One region of the Staphylococcus pseudoxylosus genome, then DNA from elsewhere that is predicted to be linked to it. Evidence: riboswitches for the same ligand, from Rfam matches in the RefSeq annotation. Region 1 holds a riboswitch; each other region holds the start of a gene.
The links. A riboswitch is a leader RNA that binds a small molecule or an ion and turns the genes downstream of it on or off. The one in region 1 is predicted to bind thiamine pyrophosphate.
Positions count from the first base shown of each region.

Region 2: it holds a riboswitch for thiamine pyrophosphate, as region 1 does, so the genes downstream of both, tenA (thiaminase II) here and LG295_RS09515 (ECF transporter S component) in region 1, are expected to answer to the same signal.
Region 3: it holds a riboswitch for thiamine pyrophosphate, as region 1 does, so the genes downstream of both, LG295_RS01165 (thiamine phosphate synthase) here and LG295_RS09515 (ECF transporter S component) in region 1, are expected to answer to the same signal.
Region 4: it holds a riboswitch for thiamine pyrophosphate, as region 1 does, so the genes downstream of both, LG295_RS08495 (3-oxoacyl-ACP reductase) here and LG295_RS09515 (ECF transporter S component) in region 1, are expected to answer to the same signal.

Region 1 covers NZ_CP085024.1:1,985,072-1,989,370, forward strand. The annotation lists gene auxA (lipoteichoic acid stability factor AuxA) at 1-448, opposite strand, end outside; gene graF (glycopeptide resistance-associated protein GraF) at 689-823, shown strand; TPP riboswitch at 1,188-1,289, shown strand; gene LG295_RS09515 (ECF transporter S component) at 1,369-1,944, shown strand; gene LG295_RS09520 (ABC transporter ATP-binding protein) at 1,957-3,366, shown strand; gene LG295_RS09525 (energy-coupling factor transporter transmembrane protein EcfT) at 3,359-4,165, shown strand; gene purD (phosphoribosylamine--glycine ligase) at 4,275-4,299, opposite strand, start outside.
Region 2 covers NZ_CP085024.1:993,637-997,935, forward strand. The annotation lists gene fabZ (3-hydroxyacyl-ACP dehydratase FabZ) at 1-138, shown strand, start outside; gene LG295_RS04625 (YwpF-like family protein) at 188-628, opposite strand; gene LG295_RS04630 (single-stranded DNA-binding protein) at 819-1,238, shown strand; gene LG295_RS04635 (transglycosylase family protein) at 1,664-2,368, shown strand; TPP riboswitch at 2,621-2,719, shown strand; gene tenA (thiaminase II) at 2,796-3,476, shown strand; gene thiD (bifunctional hydroxymethylpyrimidine kinase/phosphomethylpyrimidine kinase) at 3,478-4,299, shown strand; gene thiM (hydroxyethylthiazole kinase) at 4,292-4,299, shown strand, end outside.
Region 3 covers NZ_CP085024.1:250,064-254,362, forward strand. The annotation lists gene LG295_RS01155 (AEC family transporter) at 1-726, shown strand, start outside; gene xylB (xylulokinase) at 828-2,315, shown strand; TPP riboswitch at 2,464-2,573, shown strand; gene LG295_RS01165 (thiamine phosphate synthase) at 2,633-3,226, shown strand; gene LG295_RS01170 (FAD-binding oxidoreductase) at 3,219-4,299, shown strand, end outside.
Region 4 covers NZ_CP085024.1:1,781,554-1,785,852, forward strand. The annotation lists gene rplS (50S ribosomal protein L19) at 1-239, opposite strand, end outside; gene trmD (tRNA (guanosine(37)-N1)-methyltransferase TrmD) at 342-1,079, opposite strand; gene rimM (ribosome maturation factor RimM) at 1,079-1,585, opposite strand; gene rpsP (30S ribosomal protein S16) at 1,828-2,094, opposite strand; TPP riboswitch at 2,314-2,412, shown strand; gene LG295_RS08495 (3-oxoacyl-ACP reductase) at 2,524-3,276, shown strand; gene LG295_RS08500 (LLM class flavin-dependent oxidoreductase) at 3,298-4,299, shown strand, end outside.

The DNA.
Region 1 (4,299 bases):
CATCTTTATAAACGATGTAACCAATGTGAATTGCAAACGGTATTACGAAAATAATAGCAAAGAAGCTATAAACTTGAGTCATTAAAATTAACGTGATAATAAAGAACAATATACCAACAACTAAAAAGAATATTGAAATATCATAGTCGTATCTTGTTGTTCTAAATAGAGTAAAACCAAGCAAAACAACACCAATACCAAATAAAATGATTATAATGGCACTAAATACCGGGAAGTTCCCAATATAATTGCTTATCACCCTAATTATTTCACCAAAAAATGCGTTTATAAAATCCCATACATTATGAATATGTAGATCAATTTTCCCCTTGTTATTTAATTTATCAATTAAAGGTAAATTGATTAAAATGATGAGACCTGTGAAAAGCGAAACGATGCCTATAATATAACTATATAATATCTCAGCGTGTTTCTTCAAAAAAGACATACCATTCACCTCAAAAGTTATTATATATTAACATTTAGTTCTTGTCTTTAACAATTTAATAAATACGTCCATAGTATGATATAAATCGATGTATAGTCAACTTTCCACTTATACCATTCAATTAAACAATAAATTGATTATAACTAAGACTAAAATCTAAATCACCAGTTTTGTTTGATTTTTTTATGTTGTGGTATATATTTTATAGAAGTCATATAATTTAAAAGGAGTGTTTAATCTATGAGCAAAGAAGAATTAAACAAAAAAGCCGCAGAACAAGCAAAAGAAGCAGAAGATAAATTAAAAGATAAGAAGGAAACTGCTGAAGATAGTACAGAAGAAACCAAAAAGAATGTACAAGATTCATTAGACTAAATGTTTCAATAATATAGGTATCACATGCTTTAAAATATAAATGTAAATCCGACAAGTGAGACTGGTTCATAATAAATGAACCAGTCTCATCTTTAGTGTAATTTTTTATTACCCTTACATTGGATAGGTATTATATGTGTGAAAACAATATCTTTAGAAATACACCATATACATTGTGAAGTCATGCAATTGGATACAAATAAAATAGCTTACCTCCTTTTGTATGAACAATTTTTAGTTTGATTAAGGCGAAATAATTATTAACCTATATGGAAGTAAAGTACATATGTAATATATTAAATTTAAGGGGCAGTCTTGACATTATCCCTTAAAAGTCATACATTATAGTTAAATTTAAATTAATCATTCGCACTAGGGGTGTTTTGTGACTGAGATGAGGTATACCCTCAAACCCTTTGAACCTGATCTAGATGAAACTAGCGTAGGAAAGTGTACTAATCACCTATTTTCAGGTATTTGTATGCCTATATGTTAACGCGCAACTTTCTAGAAGGTTGTGCGTTTTTATATTAGGAGGATTTATTATGTCAAAAGGATTAAAGCTTTCAGAGATTCTAGTAACTGTGCTCATTGCTGTTGTTTTTGCAATCATTTACAACATTTGGAATTTTGTATATAAAGCGTTACAAGTTACAGGGTTACATTTTGAAGAATTAACATATGGTGCTTGGTTCATGGCTGCTATCGTCGCATACCTTATTATCCCTAAAGCTGGTATTGCAATATTAGCCGAATTTGCTGCTGGTGCCGGAGAAACTATTGTCATGGGTCGTTTTGATATTGCAACTATGGTCTATGCCTTATTACAAGGTTTAGCATGTGAAATTATATTTGCTATTTTCAGATATAAATCTCGTTCAGCAATGGTCGCAATGCTCGCTGGTCTCTTAGCTTCTATTTCAACATTGCCTTTAGACTTTGCTTATGGTTATTTAGGTGAAGTTGCCGGTTGGAATCTAGCGTTATATATCGGCTTTAGACTTATAAGCGGAATCGTCGTTGCCGGCCTAATATCCTACTATATAGTAAAAGCATTGGATCAAACGGGTGTAACCAAATTGTTCAGACCTGCCACAGAAAGTGACTATGATAATTTATAAGGAGCAATCACGTTGATAGCTACAAAAAATTTACGATTAAAATATCCAAACGGTAAGAAAAAGATATTTGATCATTTAACACTCCAAATCAAAGAAAACGAAAAAGTACTATTATTAGGACCATCAGGTTCTGGCAAAAGCACTTTATTAAATGTATTAAGTGGTATTGTACCAAATCTTATTGATTTACCTATCAAATATGATGAATTGATTATCGATAATTCCAGTAGTGTTATCTTTCAAGATCCGGATAGTCAATTTTGTATGCCTAAAGTTGACGAAGAATTAGCATTTGTTTTAGAAAATCAACAAATCCCTCGTCACGAAATGGATGAACGTATAGATCATGCATTAAAAGCCGTCGATTTAAAAGTGGATAAAAATCAATACATTAATCAGCTAAGTGGCGGTATGAAACAGAAATTAGCAATTGCAGAAACGATATTACAACAGTCGAAAACCTTGTTTTTAGATGAACCTACTGCAATGTTGGATGTTGAATCGACTGCAGAACTATGGGGTAAAATTAAATCCCTATGGCAAGATAAAACAGTGGTCATTGTCGAACATAAAGTAAATCATATATGGCAACATATGGATCGTGTCATCTTATTAAATTATGAAGGGGACATTATTGCTGATAACACGCCCCATGAAATTTTGAATGAACATGAAGATTTGTTAACAGAGTATGGTGTTTGGCACCCTAATGCATGGCAATATGCCCCACCAACTATGCATTTCAATAGCAGCTGCTCAAACTTAGACCTTGAATTTGATCATGTAACCATAAAACGTGGTAAACGTAATCTTATTAATATCCCTCAATTAAATGTAGGTACTGGAGAATGGATTACAATTACAGGCGCAAATGGCTCTGGAAAAACATCATTACTCGAATCAATGATGCAATTAATTAAATATGAAGGACGTATGTTATTGAATAATCGTTCTTTCAATAAAATTAAAGTAGCTGCTAAATATATGTATTTAGTTTATCAAAATCCAGAATTACAATTCATTACCTCTTCCGTTTATGATGAAATTCATATTCAATATAAAAATAAATTTAATTCTAAACAAGAAGCTGCTACTCAGACTGAATCAATGTTGAAAACACTTAATTTGCTATCCGTAAAATCTCAACATCCTTATGAACTTTCAATCGGTCAAAAGAGACGCTTAAGTGTTGCAATTGCACTAAGTTCATCATCTGAATTCATATTACTTGATGAACCTACATTTGGTCTCGATAGCCATAATACATTTAATTTAATAAAATTATTTCAACAACGTGTAGCTAGTGGTCAAACTATTATTATGGTGACACATGATTCAGAAATCATATCTCGTTATCCAACACGAAGACTCCATTTATCACAACATGCCATAGAAGAAATGGCTGGTGATTATTATGTTTGATCTTTGGAAGAAACATTATACTTTTGTAGATAATGTAAATATAATTACTAAATTAGCAATCGCTGTCATTTTATTTTTCTTTGTTATACTTGTTCATCAGTTTGATTTCATGCTCTACATTACATGTTTAATGCTGCTATTTTTATTAGCTTTTAATGGTTTGCAATTAAAAATTACCTTAACTTTTGTTATTTTAACGATGCTATTCAGTCTCATATCTGCGTTGTTTATGATTTTTTATGGCGATGGTACGCACACACTATTCCAATTCGGCTTTGTCCATATTACTTCAGAGAGTTTATATCGTGGCTTACATTTAGCCATGCGTACGACTACCATTTCATTTTTCGGGATTTTAATTGCTTTCACTTCTCAGATTGTTTTAGTATTTTACAGTCTAATGCAGCACTTAAAAGTAAAGCCTAAAGTTGCTTATGCATTCATGGCAGCAATTCGTATGGTTCCTTTGATGTTCATTTCATTAATACAACTTAGAAAATCATTAAAAATGCGTTATCAGTTAATTAACGCACAAAATTACCGTGGCTTTAAAAAATTAAAGCACTTATTAATTCCTTTATTAAGCCAAAACATTCGTAAAGCACATCAGCTTTCTGTAGCAATGGAAAAAAATGGATTTAAAGATGGTCCAAGAACGTACTATTATTATGCACCATTCTCGTATAAAGATTTTCTATTAATTTTAGTAATGGGTATCATTTTATTAAGTGCTTATTTATTAGCTCAATACATTCCTATTACCGGTATTGAAGATATACGTGTAACAAATATTTATTAAAAAGGTTAACCGACTTTTTAAGTAGACATATTATCCAAAAAGAAAAGCGATTGGACAAAACTTAAACCACTTTGTCCAATCGCTTTTTAACTTTATGATAAACTTTCAACTATTTTATCGCTTTATTACTAATA
Region 2 (4,299 bases), 990 kb from region 1:
ACTCCTGGTGACACATTAAAACTAGAAGTTGAAATTACTAAAATGCGTGGACCAATTGGTAAAGGTAATGCCAAGGCTACAGTAGATGGTCAATTGGCTTGTAGTTGTGAATTAACGTTTGCCATTCAAGCTAAATAAAGAAAAGCCTCAAGGTTTAGGTGTATCATACACCAGCCTTGAGGTTTTTCTATTTTTCTATTTTTTCATCTTTTAGACGTGGTTTCGATTGCATCATTCGATTAAATGATTTTTTCAGTTCTTCGCCAGTTAATCCTTCATCAATTAACTGTTCTAATAAACTTTCTGCATAAACTTGTCTAAGTGTATAAATGTGACATTCAAAAACGACAGAAATAGAATGTTCAAGCTTACTGATATTTTTGATCGTTGCATCAAAAAGTGCTGGATCATTTGCAGGACGTGTAATAACCACACGTATATCTAATAACGTTTCATCTTCCATATATGTTTTCATTGTTTCATAATGAAAGTCTGATATAACAATTTCTAATAACCAACCAGTACCACTATTTTCTTTATTGATTATAACGCCATCTTCTAATTCGTATTCAGTGACGCCACCACTTTCTGATACGATTTGAAATCGAACAGCTTTAAATGATTTCATCGTTCTCACATCCATTTAATAAATTTAAATTCTACAATTATTTCATTTATACAATCATTATAACGTAATTTTAAATAGTAGAGGTGAATTTTGTAGAATTTAGTGTGAATTCACTTTTAAATTCTAGTATTAATGTATTTTGACCTGAGATTTGAAAATGATTAGTATAAAGTTATAAAGGAGGTGACATATGATTAACAACATTGTCATAGTAGGGAGATTAACCAAAGACCCTAAAATTTATGAAAAGGAGGGGAATAAGTTAGCTACAATGTGTGTAGCGATAACAAGAAATTATAGAGATAAGGATCAAAATACCATTTGTGATTATTTATATTGTAAGGCAGTTGGTAAAATAGCTAATAATATCGAACTATATTTAAATAAAGGATCACTTGTGGGAATTACTGGTCAAATGCAATCACGAAAATATGAAAAAGAAGGGCAGATGCATTATGTATCAGAACTTTTTATTGAAACGATTAAATTTATGTCTCCGAGAAACAAAGATGAAGTTAGTGAATTTCATGAAACATCCCCTATAGATCAAGTTTGTAATTCAATTAAAGATAAAAGTCTACAAGACAATGAAATATATGAAATTGTATAATACTCCCAATTTAAACTTACCTCAAAATTAACCCACCCAAATCTATATACATTAAATCCTACTATCAATTATACTTCTTCAGGCTATTCCTCTTCATATAAGTAAAAAAGAGGGATAGCTTTTTAAATATAAAATGTTTTGAGAAATGAGAGAGAAATAAATCTAAGTTTTTATATATACAGAATAATCAGATAAATTACAATTATATTACATACTATATAACAATGAAATATTCCGGAAAACTTTCATAGTAGTATTTAAAAAGAAAAAAATTAATTTCAAAATATATTTATATGTAATTTAATCGTAAAAAAACTTCAGGTTTTTTCATTTCTTTGTAACCTACAATGGTTTTATGCATGTTATAGTTGTACTTGCGAATTAATCATAAATAACTTATTACCTTATAGGAGGACTTTTTTACAATGAAAAAAACAGTAATTGCATCAACTTTAGCAGTAGGACTTGGAGTAACAGGATTTGCAGCAGGAAATTCAGCTGACGCTGCTGAACAAGGTGTAGACAAAGCTCAATTAGCGCAACAAGCACTAACTAATCCAGAATCATTAAACGAAGCACCAGTTCAAGAAGGTGCGTATGACATTAATTTCACATATAATAATAAAAACTTTAACTTTTCTTCAGACGGTGAAAAATTTAGCTGGAGCTACGGTGAAGGTTCAAGCGAAGAATCAAATACGTCAGTAGAGCAAACTACAGATAATAATGCACAAGAAGAGCAAGCTCAACCAGCTCAAACTGCAACAGAGCAACCAACACAAGAAGCAGCACCTCAAGAAGAAACAACACAACAACCACAACAAGAAGCAACTTCACAATCTTCAGCTAGCTCAAACGAATCAAGCTCAAATGAAGCTTCAGAAGGTTCATCAGGTGTGAATGCGCACTTACAACAAATTGCACAACGTGAATCAGGTGGCGATATTCATGCTACAAACCCATCATCAGGCGCTTCAGGTAAGTTCCAATTCTTACAAAGCACATGGGATTCAGTAGCACCTGCTCAATATCAAGGTCAACCAGCTGGTAATGCGCCAGAAGCAGTACAAGACGCTGCAGCTCAAAAATTATATGATGAAGTTGGCCCTTCACAATGGGTAACTGCATAATATAACAGCAATCAAATAAAGTATATTATTAGAGCCCTCGACATGACTAGATGTCGAGGGCTTTTTATAATACGCTAGTGGAGTATATAAAGTTAAAGATGAATATCATATATCAATTAGTTATATGACTAGAGGCAGAATTAATCTAATTACATCATTTTAACTAAATATAATTCTGCCGCTCTTTTTATATAAACCATTTTATTGCAATAGGTGGCATACTTTGATATGTTTTAAGTAAATATAATATATGAAATCTACTAGGGGAGCCTTTTGGCTGAGATGATTTACGTCAGACCCTTACAACCTGATTTGGTTAATACCAACGTAGGAAAGTAGTTTAATTATAGTTGAATTGCTGTACCTTTCTATTAATTAACTACATTCCTAGTTGGAATGTAGTTTTTATTTTATAGGAGGAAATTATTTGTTATTTTCAGAAACATTGAAGAAAGCGTCACAAAATATTATAGATGATATTTATAAGGATCCATTTATACAAGGAATGTTGCACGGTAATTTACCTATTGAGGCAACCAAATTTTATTTACGTGCCGACGCATCGTATCTAAAAGAATTTGCTAATATATATGCATTGCTTATTCCCAAAATGAATAAATTAGAAGACGTGAAATTTTTAGTGGAACAAATTCAATTTATTGTTGATGGTGAAGTGGAAGCACATGAAATATTAGCTGAATATGTTGGAGAAAAGTATGATGATATTGTAAGTGAAAAAGTATGGCCACCAAGTGGTGATCATTATATTAAGCACATGTATTTTAATGCGTATGCAAAGGAAAATGCAGCATATACGATTGCTGCTATGGCACCTTGTCCATATGTATACCAAGCGATTGCTCAACGTGCTTTAGAAGATAATCAATTAAATAGAGATTCGATATTAGCAAAATGGTTCGATTTTTATAGCACTGAAATGGATGAATTGGTCGATGTATTTGATAAATTATTGAATAAACTCACTGAAGCATGTACTGTGGATGAAAAGCATGAAATAAAAATGTGTTTTTTACAAAGTACGATTCATGAACGTAATTTCTTTAATATGTCATATATCGAAGAAGATTGGTTATATGGAGGGGAATAGAATGAAAAAACCAAAAATTGCTTTAACGATTGCAGGTACTGACCCAACTGGTGGCGCCGGTGTTATGGCAGATTTAAAATCTTTTCATGCTTGCGGCGTGTACGGGATGGCCACGATAACGAGTATTGTAGCTCAAAATACGAAAGGTGTACAACATATACACAATTTAGAAACGCAATGGTTATCTGAACAACTTAGCAGTGTTTTTGATGATGAGTTACCACATGCAATTAAAACAGGGATGATTGCATCAAAAGATATGATGAAAGTTATTCGAGAGTATTTAGTATCGTATCCTGATATACCATATGTTATAGATCCAGTTATGCTAGCAAAAAGTGGAGATTCATTGATGGATGATGATGCTAAAAAGGATTTGCAAAATATTTTATTACCTTTAGCTACAGTTGCAACGCCAAATTTACCTGAAGCAGAAGAAATCACTGGAATGACTATAAATGATGAAGCGTCTATTTATAAAGCCGGTGAAATTTTTATAAATGAAATTGGTAGTAAAGGTGTTGTGATTAAAGGTGGGCATGCAGAAGATTTAGATATAGCTAAAGACTACTTATTTACCAAAGATAATGTTTATACCTTTGAAGAGCCGCGTTATGAAACGAAACATACGCATGGTACTGGATGTACATTTTCAGCGGTAATCACTGCGGAACTAGCCAAAGGTAAATCAATTTATGAAGCGGTAAAAAAAGCCAAAGCCTTTATTTCATTAAGTATAAAATACACACCTGAAATTGGTCAGGGTAGAGGACCTGTGAACCATTTTGCATATATGAAGAAAGTAGGTTTAGATGATGAGTAG
Region 3 (4,299 bases), 1.2 Mb from region 1:
GTATTATTCTTTATTATATACATAATTATCCTGTATGGTATTGGTAAGTTATTGGCCTATTTTGGTACAAAGGATAAAGGTGAAGCAACAACATTAACGAATAGCGTATTATTTTTTAATTCTGGTAATTACGGCGTTCCGGTAAATGATTTAGTATTTAAAGGAGATCCTTTGGCGATGTCTGTTCAAGTCATCGTGCTTTCCTTACAAAATATATTTACTTTTTCATATGGTATATTTTCAATACAAGCTGTGCACATTGGGAAACTTAAAGCGATATTAGGTTACTTTAAGATGCCTGTTTTATACGCTTTAATATTTGCGATTGTTTTGAATTATGGTAATGTCCCTATACCTAAGTTTATATGGACACCGGCAAACTATATTGCAGATGCAATGATAGCAATTGCCTTATTATTATTAGGTGCCCAAATTGCTAATATTAAATTTAGCTTTAAGTGGTCAAGTTCATATGTGTTTATATTTGTGAGGCTGATTGTTGGTCCGGTGATAGCCCTTGGTATTATCAAACTGATGGGACTTGAAGGTATCATAGCACAAGCGTTATTTATTACTTCAGCTATGCCTACATCCGTGAATAGTTCAGTTATTGCCCAGGAATATGATAATCATCCAGAACTTGCGGCTGAATTAGTCTTTTTATCAACATTACTGAGTGCGATAACTGTAGTCATCGTCATTTATATGTCGAAACTATTATTCTAACTTCAGAGTCATTGTCATATCATATGATTGGAAATTTGAAAGTTATTTCAATATGATACAGTTGTTGAATATTTAAAATCTAACAAAAGGAATCGATGATATTGAATGAAGCAGTGTTAGGTATAGATGTAGGAACAAGTTCAGTTAAAGTTATAGCCGTGAGTAAAGAAGGAGAAGTTTTAGCTAAGGTTAGCGAAGAGCTTGATATGATACAACTTCAATCTGGATATAATGAGCAACAACCAGATGAATGGTTTGAGGCAACAAAAGTATGTATTAGACAAATATTAAGTAACAACGCGTTAAATGATATCTATATTCGTGCCTTATCGTTATCTGGTCAAATGCATAGTTTAGTGGCATTAGATAGCAATAATAAACCGATTCGAAATGCAATATTATGGAATGATACTCGATCAACACATCAGTGCGCAACAATTGAACAACAATTTGGTAATTATGTGTTATCCAATCCGGTGTTAGAAGGTTTTACACTGACGAAATTGCTATGGATAAAAGATCATGAGCCTAAGAATTGGAACAAGATAGCATCATTCTTATTACCTAAAGATTATGTGCGTTTTAAGCTTACTGGTAAAATAAATATGGAATATTCAGATGCTTCGAGCACACTATTAATGGATCCAAAACAGAAAAATTGGTCGAAGGCCATTGGCTCACAATTTGGTATTCATAATATTTATCCCCCACTCGTATCATCCGGAGATTTTATTGGATATGTAGAAAGTAGCCTAGCTAAATTATTAGGTTTAAAAGATGATGTGGCTGTTTTTGCTGGTGGTGGTGATAATGCATGCGGTGCACTTGGTGCGGGTGTTATCAAATCCAGTGATACATTATGCAGTATTGGGACTTCTGGTACGTTATTAACTTGTGAAGAAGGAGAAGGAAAGACGTATCGGCATAATTTGCACTATTTCAATCATGTTGTTGAGGATAAATCCTATGTAATGGGCGTGACGCTTGCTGCTGGAGATAGTTTGAATTGGTTGAAAAAGTATATGTTTCCTGACTTAACTTTTAATCAAATTTTAAGTTTAGCAAGTGAATCTACAATTGGCAGTGAAGGGTTGTTATTTGCACCATATCTTTCGGGTGAGCGTACACCACATGGCGATTCGAAAATTAGAGGCAGCTTTATCGGGTTAAGTACTTTACATACAAATGCAGATATAGCTAGATCAGTAATTGAAGGTATTACTTATTCATTGTATGAAACATTGGTATATTTACGTGAAAAAGAGAAGGACATAACGCATATTACATCAATCGGTGGTGGTGCGAAAAATGATTTTTGGTTACAATTACAGGCTGATATATTTAATGCGAAAGTCAGTAAATTGAAATATGAAGAAGGGCCTTGCATGGGTGCTGCAATGCTAGCTATTGTCGGTTTGGGTTGGTATGAAAACATAGAAGATGTAGTTAATCAATTTATTGTCTATGATAGAACTTTTCTGCCAAATAAAGCTCATCATGAACGCTATATTAAATATTTTGAAATATATCAAGAAGTCTATCGTCAGACCCGGCCTATAACGGCACGTTTGTTAGAGTTGTCTTTATAAGTGAGAAAACACATAATCATGTTATCTATTATTAGAAACATGTGCTACTAATGTTAAAGTGATACTTGAAAAGTAAATCATTATAAGTTAGATTGTAAGTAATCGCTAAAAGATGTGAATGAACATTTATTTTGAAAATTTAATAGATAGAAACCACTGGAAGTGCCTTTGATAAAGGCTGAGACTGAAGTAATGACTGAGGGATTCCTAGAACCTGATCCAGTTCGCACTGGCGTAGGAAAGTGGCGTTTTCTATGATAGAAGCAATCATATAACGTTATTTTTCCGCCAGGGAAAATAACGTTTTTTTATTTGGGGTGAATATATTGTTTATTGCTATTACACCATATCAAGATTTGTCTAAATCACATATTAAGCATTACTGTGAAATCGAAAGTGTTATTGATTACTTATTAATAAGAGTGCCAACGAATACTGAAGAAGTCATTCAGTGGGTTAATGAATTACTAAAAAATGAGTTTCCTAAGGATAAGATTATTGTTCATAGTGATATTAATGTAATCCTAAAATGTGACTTGTCGGCAATTCATTTTAGGGAAAACGACCCCTGTGTTGAGGAAGTACAAGCTAATTATCCCAATATACAAGTGAGTATGTCTACGCATCATAAAGATGCTATTGCTAACGCTAAATATTTGGGGCTAGATTTTGTGTTGTTTGGACACGTATTTGAGACACCTTCTAAACCTCAGCAAACACCTAGAGTAAAGTCTGAGATTGAAGCAGCTCTACAAATTGATATTCCGATTATTGCAATTGGAGGTATAAATCAACATACTTTATCTTCTTTACCTAATGAATTTTCAGGCATAGCCGGGATTTCTATTTTTAATCAATACTCGAAACAAAAACTCAAGCATATGAAGGAAGTGTGGGATGGGCATGTATGATGTCATTATTATTGGATCAGGAGTCATGGGCATGTCAATTGCACGTGGGTTAAGTCAAACTTTTGCGAATATAGCTGTGATAGATAGAGATGAAGCAGGCAAGCATGCATCTTATAAAGCGGGTGGGATGTTAGGCGCGCAAAATGAATTTACCGAAAACAGTGCTTTGTTTAGTTTGGCAACAACTTCTCAAAGGATGTTCGAACCGCTAAGAGACAGTTTGTTTGAAGAGGTTGGTGTGGATATTGAGTATTTAAATAGCGGATTAATAAAATTGGCTACGGATCATTATGATAATAAAAAGATTGAACAACAATATCAATTTTTAAGACAACATTTTACATCTGTAGAACGTCTTAGCCCGACTGATGTTCAGCACCTGTCCAACGAGGCCATTACTTCAAAACATACAAATGGTATCTATATGCCTGAAGATAATCAAATTAATGCAAACCGCTATACCAAAGCGTTGTTAAAGTCACTTTCACATCGACATATAGATAGGATATACCAAACAACTGTGACCAATATTGAATCCGAAAAAAGTGGCTACCGCGTGGAGACACAAAGTGGAACCTATTATACTGAAAAGTTAATTGTCACGGGTGGTGCTTGGACAAGCAAACTTTTACGGCAATATTTACCTTGTGAAGCGGTAAGTGGTGTGAAAGGGGAAGTACTATTGATAGAACAACCCGATTTGAATTTGGATGTTACCATGTTCCTGACAAATGGTTGTTACGTCGTCCCTAAATTAAAGAATAGATATTTAGTCGGTGCAACAAGTTACTTTGATGACTACTCAGTTGGGGTGTCTAATTCAGGAAAAGCTTGGCTTAAGTCACAGGCTTTGCACTATATACCTGATTTAAAAAATGGAAAAATCATAAATCAATGGTCAGGTATACGGCCTTATTGTCAAAATGAACAGCCTATTATGGATGAAGTAGATAAAGACTTATTTGTGATTGCTGGCCATTATCGCAATGGAATTTTACTTTCGCCTTTAATAGGTGAGTTGATGAGTCAATGGATTATCAGCGGGCATAGGCCAAAACAATTGTACGATTTTC
Region 4 (4,299 bases), 200 kb from region 1:
GTGTGTAATGGGAATGTACGTTCCACACCTACACCTGAAGAAATCTTACGTACAGTGAAAGTTTCTGAAATACCTCCACCACGGCGCTTGATTACTACACCTTCAAATACTTGGATACGTTCACGTGTGCCTTCAATAATACGTACGTGCACTTTTAAAGTGTCACCCGGACGGAATGAAGGTAAGTCTGTGCGTAATTGCGATTGAGTTACTGCTTCGATTAATTTGTGATTACTCATTATTTTTCTCTCCTTCAACCTATGTTCTTGCCTAGACAAAATATAGCAGCGGATCATAGTGATTTTTCGTGTGTCGCACACTTAAAATATGTTAGCACATAGTTAGTCTTTTTTCAAATGCTTTTTGTATCTTTCTATAATCTCTTTGTCTTCTTGAGACATAGTATCATAGTTTAAAAGATCTGGTCGCTTCGTCCAAGTTCTGATCATTTTCTGTTCATGACGCCACTTTTCAATATTTGCATGGTTACCTGACAACAATACATCTGGTACACCCATCCCTTTATATTCACGTGGTCTTGTATATTGAGGAAATTCTAGTAAACCATCTTGAAATGAATCATCTTCATGTGATTGTTGATTACCTAACACACCGGGCAGTAACCTAACAATTGCATCAGTCATTACCATTGCTGGTAGTTCTCCACCAGTTAATACATAATCTCCCATGGAAATCTCATCCGTTACTAAATTTTCACGGATTCTTTCATCATAACCTTCATAATGACCACAAATAAAAACAATATGCTCCGCTTGACTAAGTTCATTAGCAATGGCTTGATTAAACGGACGTCCTTGAGGACACATTAGTATCACTCTTGTGTCAGCTGTCTTATTGATACTGTCCATCGCATTAAATATAGGTTCAGGCTTTAATACCATTCCTTGCCCACCACCGAAAGGATAATCATCTACTTGGTTATGTTTATTTTCTGCAAAATGTCTAAAATCTACAGTATTGACTTGTAACACATCTTTTTCTTGAGCACGCTTCAGAATAGAATGATTTAACACGTCATTAAACATATCTGGAAATAGAGTTAAATAATCAATCTTCATTAATCTAACAATCCTTCCATAGGTGAGATTTGAATACGTCTACCTTCGACATCAATTTCTTTAACTACGTCTGCAATATAAGGTATTAAATATTCTTTATCCCCTTTAACAACCCAAACATCATTGGCACCTGTTTCAAAAATTTCTATCACACGACCAATTGGCGTATCTTCTTCATCGAAGACCGTACAACCAATAATATCTGAATAATAATATTCATGTTCACCTAATTCAATTTCTTCATGGTCACGTTCTTGAACTAACGTTTCACCTTTTAAATGCTCAATATCATTAATATTATTGATTCCTTCAAATGTTAACATATGAAGTCCTTTATGCATTCTATATGATGAAATTGTAAATGTTAATGATTCTTTGTCTTTACGTTCGATCTCAACGATTTCCCCGGGTTGAAAACGTATATCGGTAAAATCTGAATTAGATTTCACCTTAATTTCTCCTTTTATTCCATGTGTATTTACAATCTTCCCTACTTCAACTTTCATATATGTTCCTCCAAAATAATTTGACTATTTCTGTTATCTTTAATTATGTATCTTCGCTATTTTATTAGCTCATTATAACACGTAAGTTCGATCACTGTGACTCATTACATTTAAAAAATAAAGGCTCTATGATATATCGCCATTTTTCATTATTATTGAATTATATTGGATATTTCACAATAAAAAAAGAGCACCTCTCGAGGTACTCTTACAAATATACAGAATGTATATTAGGTTGAAAATTATTTTTGCTCATCAAATTTTTTCAAGATACCTTCTCTTGATAAAATATTACGAACTGTATCAGTTGGTTTTGCACCATCTTTTAACCATTTAAGTGCTAATTCTTCGTCGATTTTAACTTCTGGTGCATTGACATTGTTAGGGTTGTAAGTACCGATTTGTTCGATATTACGACCGTCACGTGGTGCACGAGCATCAGCTGCTACGATACGATAGAATGGATTTCTTTTTGAACCTAAACGTGTTAAACGTAATTTAACTGCCATTTATATTCGCTCCTTTAATTTTCATAGTTTTTATTTTCTACAAGAAATAATAATAACAGTAATCTTCAACTTTGTAAAGAGTTTCTTCTTTACCAATTTCAACATTCCGCCAATTTCTTTTTTTCAAATCAAAATGACATCGTATAAAATCTTAAATTATCCTAAACTTGACATTATTCACTAAAAAATATACATTGAAATTAAATTAAATTAAATAACTAAATGCACTAGGGGTGTTTCTAACTGAGATGAGTCTAACTCAAACCCTTTGAACCTGATCTAGTTTGAACTAGCGGAGGAAAGTGTGAAATCAAGCATATTTCAAAAGCTTTTTGAAGCACTTTTTATACATATGTTGATATTTCTAATACACAACTTTCTTTCTGAAGGGTTGTGTATTTTTTTATTGAAAATGAAGGAGTGTATATAATGAAAAAAAACGTCATAGTAACTGGCAGTAGCCGTGGATTAGGTGCAGCTATAGTAAAAACACTAGCTCAGCATGACCATAACGTAGTTATAAACTATCATAAAAGTGAACATGCTGCACAAAAGCTTGTTGATGAAATTGGAACTCGACAAGCTATCGCTGTACAAGCAGATGTGACAAAACGAAATGAAATTGATAGATTAGTTGATGAAGCTACACAATATTTTGGTCAGATAGATGTGGTAATTAATAATGCCCTAGTTGGATTTAAATTTGATCCTGTTGAACAAAAAGCATTTGCAGATCTTACATGGGAAGATTACCAGCAACAAATTGATGGCACATTAAAAGCGGCTTTCAATATATGTCAAAGCGCTATACCTCAATTCATTCAAAGACAAAAAGGTAAAATCATCTCAATAGGTACGAATTTATTTCAAAATCCTGTTGTCCCTTATCATGAATATACCACAGCTAAAGCTGGATTAATTGGATTTTCACGTAATTTGGCTGCCGAATTAGGACAATATGGTATCACATCAAACGTAGTATCTGGCGGTTTGTTAAAAACAACCGATGCAAGTGCAACGACATCAACTGAGGTCTTTGATTTAATTGCGCAAACAACACCTCTCAAAAATGTTACCTCACCACAAGATGTAGCTAATATGGTCGCGTATCTCGTATCAGATCAATCTGATGGCATTACAGGTCAGAACTTTACAGTCGACGGCGGCTTAACAATGAATTAATAAGGAGGAGCGATGGATTCTATGACACAAACACAACATCTCAACATCGGTGTACTCATCTATGGATGTGGTCACCATCAGGCTGCATGGCGCATGCCCCATTCAAGCATTGAACGTATTGGTGATATTACGTATTATCAGTCGTTAGCAAAAATTGCAGAACAAGGCTTATTTGATGCTATATTTTTCGCTGACAATCAATCGTTTCCAGCTAATTCTAAAAGTGATATGCCTGCATTTTGGTTCGATCCTCTAGTTAATTTAACAGCGATATCACAAGTTACACAACATGTTGGACTAGTTGCTACTATATCCAGCACATTTTCTAACCCTTTTACAGCGGCTAGACAACTATTGAGTGTTGACCACATTAGCCAAGGCCGCGCTGGTTGGAATTTAGTCACTTCAATGACAGATTTGGAAGCTGCGAACCATGGTATGGATCACTTACCTGAACACGAAGCACGCTATAAAAAAGCAGATGAATTCGCTCAAGTGATGAATCGATTACTTGAATCTTGGAGTGTGGATGACTTTTTACATAATAAAGAAGACAATAGTTTAATTAATAATTCTGCAATCAATGCTATCCATCATAAAGGTTCACACTTCAGTGTACAGGGACCATTGACAACACCAAGTAGCCCTCAAGGAAAACCAATTGCAATGCAAGCCGGTGCATCAGATCCTGGTATCGAATTGGCAACTAAATACGCAGATGCAGTCTATGCTGTGGCTTGGAATTTTGATCAAGCAACTAATTTTAAAAAAAGATTAAACCAAAAATTAATACAACAAGGAAAGTCTGAAAATAGCTTGAAAGTATTCCCTGGTTTAGTAACGTACGTTGGACAATCATATGAAGAAGCTTATGCCAAAAAACAACAACTCGATAAATCTTTAGAAGTTGATACAGCTTTAAATCAATTAGAGTTTTTTATTCGTCAAGATTGCCATAATTGGGATTTGGATGAACTTGTACCCTCGTTACCACCCGTAGAATCTTTTAATGGACCTAAAGGA